2 regions of the Kineococcus aurantiacus genome follow, and region 1 is predicted to be linked to the other one. Evidence: riboswitches for the same ligand, from Rfam matches in the RefSeq annotation. Region 1 holds a riboswitch; the other holds the start of a gene.

Region 1 (5,595 bases):
GGGGCGACGCCCGGTCACCTGGGAGAACACGGTGCCTCGGACCGACTCCAGGGGGCCGCAGAAGAACTCGCCGAGGTCGACGAGGTGGCTGCCGATGTCGGCCAGGGCGCCCGAGCCCAGGCCGCCCTGGTAGCGCCAGCTGATGGGGGCGTCCGGGTTGGCGGCGTAGTCGCACCAGTAGTGCCCGTTGAAGTGGCGGACCTGCCCGAGGTGACCGTTCAGCACCTGCTCGCGCAGCGCGTTGATCGCGGGGGAGCGGCGGAACGTGAAACCCACGGCGGCGACCTGACCGGGGTGGGCCGCGGCGGCGGCGACCATGGCCTCGGCGTCGGCGACGGAGGGGGCCAGCGGTTTCTCGCACAGCACGTGCTTGCCGGCGGCCAGCAGCCCCTCGACGATCTCGCGGTGCAGGTGGTTGGCGACGACCACGCTGACGGCGTCGACGTCGTCGGCCTCGGCGACCGCCTGCCAGTTCGTCTCGGCGCGCTCGTAGCCGTACCGGGCCGCGGCGGCCTGCGCGAAGGGGGCGTGCGCGTCGGCGACGGCGACGAGTCGGACGGGGGGCAGGCCCTCGCCGTACGCGCCGCCGGTCAGGGTGGTCGCGGCGCGGTAGCCGGCGAGGTGGGCGCGGCCGGCCATGCCGGCGCCGATGACGGCGACGCCGAGGGGCTGGGTGCGGGGGACGGGCATCGTCGTGGCCTTCCGGGACGGGGACGGGACGGGGTGAGGACGGGGCGTCGGGGCGCACCGTCGTCGGTGCGCCGCCACGGTCTTCAAACCGGTTTGAACGACGCTCAGTAGAATCGGTTCGAAAGCAGTCCGTGTCAAGCGCCCGAGGAGGCCCCGTGCCGCAGGGACCCGTCCGCCGTCCCACGATCAAGGACGTCGCCGCCCTGGCCGGCGTGTCGAAGGGCATGGTCTCCCTGGCCCTGCGCGGGGCGCCGGGTCCCAGCGCCGAGACCGCCGCGCGCGTGGTGCGGGCCGCCGAGGAGCTCGGCTACCGCGCCGACCGCGCCGCGAGCTCCCTGGCGCTGCGCCGCACCCGGCTGCTCGGCGTCGTCGCCAACGTCCGCAACGCCTTCCACGCCGAGCTCGTCGAGGAGCTGCAGGCGGCCGCCGAGGAGGCCGGCTACGAGGTGGTGCTCGCCCCGACGACCCGCACCCGCGGCGAGGGGGCGGCCCAGGAGGCGCTGCTGGACTCGCGCTGCGAGTCGCTGCTGCTGCTGGGGCCGGAGTCCGGCGCGGACGAGCTGGTCGCCCTCGACGCCCGCGCGCCCGTCGTGGTGCTGGGCCGCCGGCCCCGGCCCCGGGACGGCGCCGGGCGCGGTCCCGACGTCGTGCGCGCCTGTGACGAGACGGGCGTGCGGCTGGTCGTGGAGCACCTGGCCGCGCTGGGGCACCGCGAGCTGCTGCACGTCGGCGGGGGTGCGGGGGACATCGCCGCCGACCGCCGCGCCGGGGTGGAGGCCGCGGCCGCCGCCCTCGGCCTGGGCGTGCGCACCGTCGACGCCGGGTTCGACGAGGAGGCCGGCGTCGACGCGGCCCGGCGGGTCCTGGCGCAGGGGTGGTCGGGGTCGGCCGTCGTCGCCGTCAGCGACCGCGTCGCCCTGGGCTTCCTGGACGTCCTCAACCGCGAGGGGATCGCCGTGCCGGGGCGGGTGTCGCTGAGCGGGTACGACGACAGCCCGCTGGCCCAGCTGGGGCACGTGCGGCTGACGACCGTCAGCCAGGACCCGGCCGGGCAGGCGCGCTGCGCGGTGCGGCTGGCGGTCGACCGGCTGGAGGGGGAGGGGTCGGAGGAGGCGCGCGACGTCGTCCTCGAACCCCGGCTCGTCGTGCGCGGGACGACCGGGCCTGTCCACCCGCGAACAGATGTGTCAGAATGACAGGACAAATGGTCCTGGAGGTTCCCGTGCCCCTGCTCCGCTTCGACCTCGTCGCCGGCCGCACCCCCGCCGAGCTGACCGCCCTGCTCGACGCCGCCCACGCGGCCGTCCTCGAGGCGTTCGAGGTCCCGCCCGGCGACCGCTACCAGGTCGTCCACCAGCACCCGCGCGGTGAGCTGGTCGTCCACGACACCGGCCTCGGCATCGAGCGCACCGACGGCGTCGTCGTCCTGCAGGTGACCAGCCGCCCGCGCCCGCGCGAGCAGAAGGAGGCTCTCCACCGCCTCCTGGCCCACCACCTGCGGGAGCGCGCCGGCGTCGACCCCGGCGACCTCGTCGTCTGCCTCGTCGAGAACTCCGACGCCGACTGGTCCTTCGGGCACGGCCGCGCGCAGTTCCTCACCGGCGAGCTCTGAGCGCGCACCCTGGCTGCCGGGACCGGCCGTGTGCCAGGCTGAGGCCCACAACTGGACACACGGCCGCTTCGCCCCGGCGGGAGAGCCCCACCGCCCCCGGTGGGCACCGTAGGAGCAACCACCCCGGAACCTCTCAGGTCCACGCACCGCCGCGGGCAGGCCGCTCTGGAAAGCAGGACCCCACGGTCCTCACCGACGGGGAAAGCCCTGCCCAGGGCGAAGCTCTCAGGTCCCGCGACAGAGGGGGTACCGCCCGGCCGCGACGTGCGGCCGTGCCGAGAGGAGCCCCCGTGACCACCGCCAGCCCGCTCGCGGCCGCCCACGCCGCCCTCGGCGCGTCGATGACCGACTTCGCCGGGTGGTCCATGCCCCTGCGCTACGCCTCCGACCTCGCCGAGCACCAGGCCGTGCGCACCACCGCCGGGATCTTCGACCTCTCGCACATGGGCGAGCTGCGCGTCAGCGGCCCCCGGGCCGCCCAGGCCCTCGACCACGCCCTCGTCGGCAAGCCCTCCACCATGCCCCTGGGCCGCGCGGCCTACGGCATGGTCGTCGACGCCGACGGCGGCATCCTCGACGACGTCGTGACCTACCGGCTCGGCGAGCAGGAGTTCCTCGTCGTCGCCAACGCCGCCAACTCCGGCGTCGTCGCCCGCGAGCTCACCACCCGCTGCGCCCCCTTCGACGCGGTCGTCGCCGACGAGACCGCCGACTGGGCCCTCGTGGCCGTCCAGGGCCCGGCCGCGCTCGCGGTCGTCGACCCGCTCACCGACGCCGACCTGAGCGGGCTCGGCTACTACCGCTGCCTGCCCACCACCCTGGCCGGCAGCGAGGTCCTCGTCGCCCGCACCGGCTACACGGGCGAGGACGGCTTCGAGGTCTTCGCCCCCGTGGCCGCCGCCACCGCGGTCTGGGACGCGCTGCTGGCCGCCACCCGCGAGCACGGCGGCGTCCCCGCCGGCCTGGCCTGCCGCGACACCCTGCGGCTGGAGGCCGGGATGCCGCTGTACGGGCACGAGCTCAGCCGGGACGTCACGCCCTACGCGGCCGGCCTGGGTCGCGTCGTGAAGCTCGACAAGGACAGCGGCGTGGGCCTGGAAGCCCTGCGGGAGCTGTCCACCCGCGAACCCGCCCGGGTCCTCGTGGGCCTGCGCGGCACCGGGCGCCGGGCGGCGCGCGCGGGGTACTCCGTCGTCCACGACGGCTCGGCCGTCGGCGTCGTGACCAGCGGCGCCCTGTCGCCCACGCTGGGCTTCCCCGTCGCGATGGCCCACGTCGAGCGCGGCCTCGCCGCGCCCGGGACCGCCCTGGCCGTCGACGTGCGGGGCACCGAGCTGCCCGTCGAGGTCGTCGTGCTGCCCTTCTACCGGCGGGAGCGCTGAGCCGTGGCGCTGTCCGTGTTCGACATGTTCTCCATCGGCGTCGGCCCCTCCAGCTCGCACACCGTCGGCCCCATGCGCGCCGCGCTCGCCTTCGCCGAGGGCCTCGACCGCGACGGCCTCCTGCCGCGGGTCCACTCGATCGCGGTCGACCTGCACGGCTCCCTCGGGGCGACCGGCCGCGGCCACGGCACCGACCGGGCCGTCGTCCTGGGCCTGCTCGGGGAACGGCCCGAGCTCCTGGACCCCGACGCCGTCGGGGGGCACCTCGAGGAGGTCCGCCGCACCGGGCGGCTGGACGTCCTGCGCCGGCACGCCGTGGGCTTCGACCTCGACGCCGACGTGCGCCTCCTCGGCGGCACCCCGCTGCCCGCGCACCCCAACGGCATGGTCTTCACGGCCCGCGACGCGGCGGGGGACGTCCTCGCCGAACGGACGTCGTACTCCGTCGGCGGGGGGTTCGTGAAGGACCACCCGCTGGACGCCTCCGAGCCCGTGGCGGGCGCGGGGGAGGACCTGCCGTGGGGTTTCCGCACCGGGGCCGAACTCCTCGACCGCTGCCGCACCACGGGGCTGGGCGTCGCGGACCTGGTGCGGCGCAACGAGGAGAGCCTGCGCCCGGCCGCGGAGGTCGACGCCGGGCTGCTGCGGATCTTCGACGCCATGCGCGCCTGCGTCGACCACGGCCTCGTCACCGACGGCGTGCTGCCCGGCGGGCTGGGCGTGCGGCGCCGCGCCCCGCGGCTGCACGCCCAGCTGCGGGCCGAGGAGGGCTCGTCGGGGTCCGACGTCCTGCACGCCATGGACTGGGTGAGCCTGTTCGCCCTGGCCGTCAACGAGGAGAACGCCGCCGGCGGGCGCGTGGTCACCGCACCCACCAACGGCGCCGCGGGCATCGTCCCCGCGGTCCTCCACTTCTACCGCCGCTTCGTGCCCGGGGCCGACGACGCCGGGACGGTGCGGTTCCTGCTGGCCGCCGGCGGCGTCGGGATCGTCCTGAAGGAGACCGGGTCCATCTCCGGGGCGGAGGTGGGGTGCCAGGGCGAGGTGGGCTCGGCCAGCGCCATGGCCGCCGCGGGCCTGGCCGAGGTCCTCGGCGGCACGCCCGAGCAGGTGGAGAACGCCGCCGAGATCGCCGTCGAGCACCACCTGGGGCTGACGTGCGACCCCGTCGGGGGCCTGGTGCAGATCCCCTGCATCGAGCGCAACGCGGTGGGGGCCACCACCGCCATCCACGCCGCGCGCACGGCGATGCGCGGTGACGGCCACCACGTCGTGAGCCTGGACACCGCCATCGCCACGATGCGGCAGACGGGCGCGCACATGCGCTCGGAGTACAAGGAGACGTCGCTGGGCGGGCTCGCCCTGACCGTGGTGGGGGTCAACGTCCCCGAGTGCTGACCCGGCCGCTCAGCCCGGCCGCTCAGCCCGGCGGGCGCCGGGAGCGGCGCACGTCGCGCGCGACCTCCTCGCAGAACGCCGCGACGGCCCTGCGGGTGGGGCGCTCGCCGGTGGGGCGGGCGGTCGCCAGGGACAGCTCCCACGCCAGGTCGCCCACCGCGACGGGCTGCTCGCGCACGCCCGCGGGGACGGGGGCGGTCCCGGGCACGAAGGCGACGCCCAGACCGGCGGCGACGTACTGGCCGAAGGTCGAGACGTCGGGGACCTCCAGGCGGACGGTGCGCCGGGCGCCCGCGCGGTCGAACAGGGCGTCGACCTGCAGGCGGTTGCCGAAACCGGGCGGCCCGTCGATCCACTGCTCGCCCGCCAGCTCGGCCAGCTCCAGGGGACGCTCGGACGACAGCGGGTGGCCCTGCGGCAGCAGCAGCCGGAAGCTCGTGCGCACGAGCGTGCGCAGCTCCACGGCGGCCGGGGACCGGAAGGGCCAGGAGACGAACGCGACGTCGAGCTCGC
Region 2 (5,595 bases), 2.6 Mb from region 1:
CACGAACAGCGCGACGTTGGCGAGCAGCTCGACGCTGCCGAGGGAGGGCAGGCTGAAACCGGCCTGGCACCACTGCTCGGCGCGGCGCCCGCGCCCGTCGGGGGCCAGGGTCAGCCCCACGACGGGCAGCAGCGCCGCGGCGAGCAGCCACGCCGTCGCCCGGGGGCGCCGGCGCACCAGCAACCCCAGGCCCGCGCACCCCAGGACGAGGAGCAGCAGGGCCACGGGCACGGCCGCGGCGTGCTCGACCAGGAAGGTCGGCAGCGCCCCCACGCGCTCCTCAGTCCTGCCCGTACTCGCTCAGGGGCGGGCAGGAGCACACGAGGTTGCGGTCCCCGGCGGCGCCGTCGATGCGGCGCACCGGCGGCCAGTACTTCGCCCGCGGGTCCATCCCGTTCGGGTAGACGGCCTCGGTGCGCGAGTACGCGTGGTCCCACTCCCCCACGAGCGCGGCCGCCGTGTGCGGGGCGTGCCGCAGCGGGGAGTCCTCCACGGCCCAGCGGCCGTCGGCGATCTCGCGCACCTCGGCGGCGATGGCGAGCATCGCGTCGCAGAACCGGTCCAGCTCGGCGAGGTCCTCGCTCTCGGTCGGTTCGACCATGAGGGTCCCGACGACGGGGAAGGACATCGTCGGGGCGTGGAAGCCGTGGTCGATGAGCCGCTTGGCGACGTCGTCGACGCTCACGCCCGTGGCCTTGGTCATGGGCCGCAGGTCGAGGATGCACTCGTGGGCCACGAGCCCGCCCGGCCCGCGGTACAGGACGGGGAACGCCTCGGACAGCCGGGCGGCGACGTAGTTGGCGGACAGGACGGCCTGGACGGTCGCGGCGCGCAGCCCGTCGGGGCCCATGAGCCGCAGGTAGGCCCACGGGATCGGCAGGATCCCCGCCGAGCCGAACGGGGCGGCCGAGACCATGCCGACCCCTTCGCCATCGGGGGCGGTGGAGGGCAGGAACGGCGCGAGGTGGGAGCGGACCGCGACGGGCCCGACGCCGGGGCCGCCGCCGCCGTGGGGGATGCAGAACGTCTTGTGCAGGTTCAGGTGCGAGACGTCCGCCCCGAACTTGCCCGGCCGGGCCAGGCCGACGAGGGCGTTGAGGTTCGCGCCGTCGACGTAGACCTGCCCGCCGGCGTCGTGGACGAGCCCGCAGACCTCGCGGATCGACTCCTCGTAGACGCCGTGCGTGGAGGGGTAGGTGACCATGAGCGCGGCGAGGTCGTGGGCGTGCTCGGACACCTTGGCGCGCAGGTCGTCCAGGTCGACGTTGCCGGCCTCGTCGCAGGCCACGACGACGACCTTCAGCCCGGCCATGACGGCGCTGGCGGCGTTCGTGCCGTGCGCGGAGCTGGGGATGAGGCAGACCGAGCGCTCCCCGTGGCCCTGGGCCACGTGGTAGGCGCGGATGGCCAGCAGCCCGGCGAACTCCCCCTGCGAGCCGGCGTTGGGCTGCAGCGAGACCGCGTCGTAGCCGGTGACCTCGGCGAGCCAGCGCTCGAGGTCGGCCACGAGCTCGGCCGTGCCCGCGAGCTGGTCGGCGGGGGCGTAGGGGTGCAGGTCGGCGAACTCGGGCCAGGAGATGGGCTCGAGCTCGGTCGTGGCGTTGAGCTTCATGGTGCACGAGCCCAGCGGGATGGCCCCGCGGTCCAGGGCGTAGTCGGCGTCGGACAGCCGGCGCAGGTACCGCAGCATCGCCGTCTCGGAGCGGTGCTGCGAGAACACGGGGTGGGTCAGGAACTCCGACGTGCGGCGCAGCGCGGCGGGCAGCGCGGGCTCGGCGCTCACCTCGGCGGGGTCGAGGCCGAACCCGGCCAGGGCCGCCGCGACGTGGGCGTCGGTGGTCGTCTCGTCGACCGTGAGCCCGACGTGGTCGGCGTCGACGAACCGCAGGTTCACCCCGGCCGCCAGGGCTGCGTCGACGACGGCGCGCGCCCGGCCCGGGACGCGGGTCAGGACGGTGTCGAAGAACGCGTCGTGGACGACCTCGACGCCTCCCGCCCGCAGGGTCTGCGCGAGCGCGGCGGCGCGGCGGGCGACCTGGGCCCCGATGGCCCGCAACCCCTCGGGGCCGTGCCAGACGGCGTAGCAGCCGGCCATGACGGCCAGCAGCACCTGGGCGGTGCAGATGTTCGACGTGGCCTTGTCGCGGCGGATGTGCTGCTCGCGGGTCTGCAGCGCCAGGCGGTACGCCGGGTTGCCGTCGGCGTCGACGGAGACCCCGACGAGCCGTCCGGGCAGGGACCGCTCCAGCCCCTTGCGCACGGCCATGTACGCCGCGTGCGGGCCGCCGGCGCCCATGGGGACGCCGAAGCGCTGGCTGGAGCCCACGGCGACGTCGATCCCGAACTCCCCCGGCGCGACGAGCTGCGTCAGGGCGAGCAGGTCGGCGGCGGCCACGGCGACCGCCCCGCGGGCGTGGGCGTCGGCGACGACCCCGGCGAGGTCGCGGACCTTGCCCGAGGTCCCCGGGTACTGCACGAGCAGGCCGAAGACGGCGTCCAGACCGGCCAGCGGGTCGGGGGTGTCGAGGTCGACGAGGGCCAGTTCCAGCCCGAGCGGCAGCGCCCGGGTGCGCAGGACCGCGAGGGTCTGCGGCAGGACGTCGGCGTCGACGGCGAACACGGCACCGGCGGGGGCCTTGGAGGTGCGGCGCGCCAGCGTCATGGCCTCGGCGGCGGCGGTGCCCTCGTCGAGCAGGGAGGCGTTGGCGATCGCCAGCCCCGTCAGGTCGGTGACCGCGGTCTGGAAGTTCAGCAGGGCCTCCAGCCGCCCCTGGGAGATCTCGGGCTGGTACGGCGTGTACGCCGTGTACCAGGCCGGGTCCTCCAGGACGTTGCGGCGCACCACGGCCGGGGTGCGGGTGCCGACGTACCCCAGGCCGATCATCGAGGGGACCACGCGGTTCTTGGCGGCCAGCGCCCGCAGCGCGGCCGTCACCGACGTCTCGCCGAGCGCTTCGGGCAGGTCGAGCACACCGTCGCGGATCCCCGCGGGCACGGCCCGGTCGACGAGGTCGTCGAGGGAGTCCAGGCCCACGACGGACAGCATCCGGGCCACGGCGGTGGCGTCGGGGCCGATGTGGCGGGCGCTGAAGGGCAGGGCCGCCGGCTCGGGGGTGAACTCGGGCAGTTCGGTGGCGGGGACGGACGGCGAGGACATCGGCTCTCCGGAGGTCGTGGACTGGGTGGACCTCCCCGTCTGTCACCCACCCGCGGCGAGCTCCAGAGCGGCCAACCCCACGTGGTCCTTCTGCCTGAGAGGTTCCGGGGATGTTGCCCCTTCGGCGCCCCGGCCGGTGCGGTCGGGGTCTCTCCCACGCGGGGTGAACGGCCAGCCTCCACTCTAGGGGGTCCCCGCACCGCTAGGGTCTGCGCCGTGATCAGCCTCGCCGTCTGCAGCGCCAAGGGCGGGGTGGGCAAGACCTCCGTCGTCCTCGGGCTCGCCTCCGCGGCCCTCCACCGCGGCGCCAGCACGCTCGTCGTCGACCTCGACCCGCAGGCGGACGCCACCTCCGGCCTCGACGTGACGGCCCAGCGCGCGCACGACGTCGCCTCGGTGATGCAGGCCCCCAAGCGCAGGGTCGCCGAGGAGGCCGTCGCCCCCAGCGGCTGGGTGGACGACCACCCGGGTCTGCTGGACGTGCTGAGCGGGTCGGACGCCTCGGCGGGGCTGGACACCCCCAGCGCCGACGAGGAGGCCCTGAAGTCGTTGCGGCGGGCCCTGAAGAAGCTGGACGACCACGCGCTGGCGCTGCTGGACACCCCGCCGTCGCTCAACGGGCTGACCCGCTCGGCGTGGCGGGCCGCCGACGCCGTGCTCGTCGTCTCGGACGCGAGCAGGTTCTCGGTGGCGGCGGTGGACCGCACGGTGCGCGAGCTGCGGGCGCTGCGGCAGGGACCGCGCGTCGTGGGGATCCAGGTCAACCGCTTCAACCAGCGCTCCGGGGAGCAGCGGTTCCGGTACGAGGAGCTGCAGGGGTTGTTCGGCGACCTCGTCCTGGAACCCCTGCCGGACCGGGCGTCGGTGCCGCAGTCGCAGGGCGCGGGGGTCCCGCTGCACTCGCTGAGGACCCGCACGGCGCGTTCGCTCGCGGCGCAGTTCGACGCGGTCCTGGACCGGGTGCTGCCGCCGGCCTGAGGGAACCCGTTCGGGGTGCGGTACGTCCGAAGTGCGGGATGATCCGCCAGCGCGTACCGTCGTCGGACGGCGTGCGCCCGGGATCGTCCCCGCTGGTGCCGCCCCCGCTCTGCCCGCGAACGCTGCGGGTCCAAGGAGGTTCCGTGACGTCGTCCAACACCCCCCTCGACGCCGGCCGGCTGGACCCGGGCGCGGCGCGCGTGGTGCGCCCGGCCCGCACGGCCGGTCCCCTGCCCTCCCCCGTCCGCGTCCCGGCCGCCGACCCCGAGGCCGACCGCGTCACCGGCCTGGTCCAGCGGCTGCGCGCGCACTGGACGCGCTTGGGCGCCGACATCGCCACCCGCTTGCGGCCGGGGGTCGACGACGCCCGTCTCGACGCCCTGGAGCGGCAGGTGGGTCTGCTGCTGCCCCGGGGCGCGCGCGCCTGGTGGCGCGCGGTGGACGGCGTGGAACCGGTCCGGACCACCTACCGCGCCAGCGCACCGACCGTCGGCCCGGGGGGCTGGGTGCCCCTGACGCTGGAGGAGGCCGTGCGCCGGGCGACCGGTCAGGGACCGGGTCTGGCGGCGCCGCCGGCGCTGCTGCCGCTGTTCGCCCGCGACGAGGAGCTCATCGCGGTCCGGCTGGGCACGAGCCGCGCCGTCGTGGAGCAGCTGGTGCTGGCCGAGGACGGCGAGAGCTACCAGCACTCCTGGCGGGTGGGTCTGGACGAGCTGCTGAGCACCTGGGCCGATTCGCTGCTGGCGGCGGTCATCTGGCTGCCCGACGCGCACGACTGGGTCACCGACCCGTTCGCGATGCAGGCCCTGCCCCGCGCCGAGCTGCTCGACTAGGGCGCCGTCCGCGCGGCCCGTACCGGGCGGGCTCCTGCGGGAGCTCGTCCGGCGGTGCGGGCCGGGGCATTGCGGACGAGGGCGACCGGTCCGGTCAGCCCGCTTCGCGGGCGGCGCGGCGGCGGGAGAGCTCGTCGGCCAGGACCATGGCCCCTTCGCCCTCCTCGCGGGGGGCGGGGCGCTCGCTGGGCAGGGAGGCCAGCTCGCCCTCCACCTCGCGCCAGACGCGGCCGACGGCGATGCCGAAGACCCCCTGGCCGCCCTGGACGAGATCTATCACCTCGTCCGCCGAGGTGCACTCGTAGACGCTGGCGCCGTCGGACATGAGGGTGATCTGGGCCAGGTCGTCGACACCGCGCTCGCGCAGGTGCGTGACGGCGGTGCGGATCTGGTGCAGGGAGACCCCGGTGTCCAGCAGCCGCTTGACGACCTTGAGCACGAGGATGTCGCGGAAGCCGTAGAGGCGCTGCGTGCCCGAGCCGGAGGCCCCGCGCACGCTGGGCTCGACCAGACCGGTGCGGGCCCAGTAGTCCAGCTGCCGGTAGGTGATGCCGGCGGCCTTGCACGCGGTCTGCCCGCGGTACCCGACCTCGTCGTCGAGGTCCGGGAGGTCCTCGGTGAAGAGCA

What was found. Region 1 has a riboswitch for glycine ahead of gcvT (glycine cleavage system aminomethyltransferase GcvT). Riboswitches for the same ligand answer to the same signal wherever they lie in the genome.
Region 2: another riboswitch for glycine. It lies ahead of gcvP (aminomethyl-transferring glycine dehydrogenase); the one in region 1 lies ahead of gcvT (glycine cleavage system aminomethyltransferase GcvT).

The regions. Positions count from the first base shown of each region.
Region 1 is NZ_JACCBB010000001.1:3,000,375-3,005,969, forward strand. It holds gene BJ968_RS14520 (Gfo/Idh/MocA family protein) at 1-690, opposite strand, end outside; gene BJ968_RS14525 (LacI family DNA-binding transcriptional regulator) at 846-1,886, shown strand; gene BJ968_RS14530 (tautomerase family protein) at 1,913-2,302, shown strand; glycine riboswitch at 2,370-2,461, shown strand; glycine riboswitch at 2,463-2,551, shown strand; gene gcvT (glycine cleavage system aminomethyltransferase GcvT) at 2,593-3,684, shown strand; gene BJ968_RS14540 (L-serine ammonia-lyase) at 3,688-5,082, shown strand; gene BJ968_RS14545 (LysR substrate-binding domain-containing protein) at 5,105-5,595, opposite strand, start outside.
Region 2 is NZ_JACCBB010000001.1:448,530-454,124, forward strand. It holds gene BJ968_RS02170 (VanZ family protein) at 1-273, opposite strand, end outside; gene gcvP (aminomethyl-transferring glycine dehydrogenase) at 281-3,157, opposite strand; glycine riboswitch at 3,230-3,324, opposite strand; gene BJ968_RS02180 (AAA family ATPase) at 3,374-4,135, shown strand; gene BJ968_RS02185 (SMI1/KNR4 family protein) at 4,279-4,968, shown strand; gene BJ968_RS02190 (MerR family transcriptional regulator) at 5,063-5,595, opposite strand, start outside.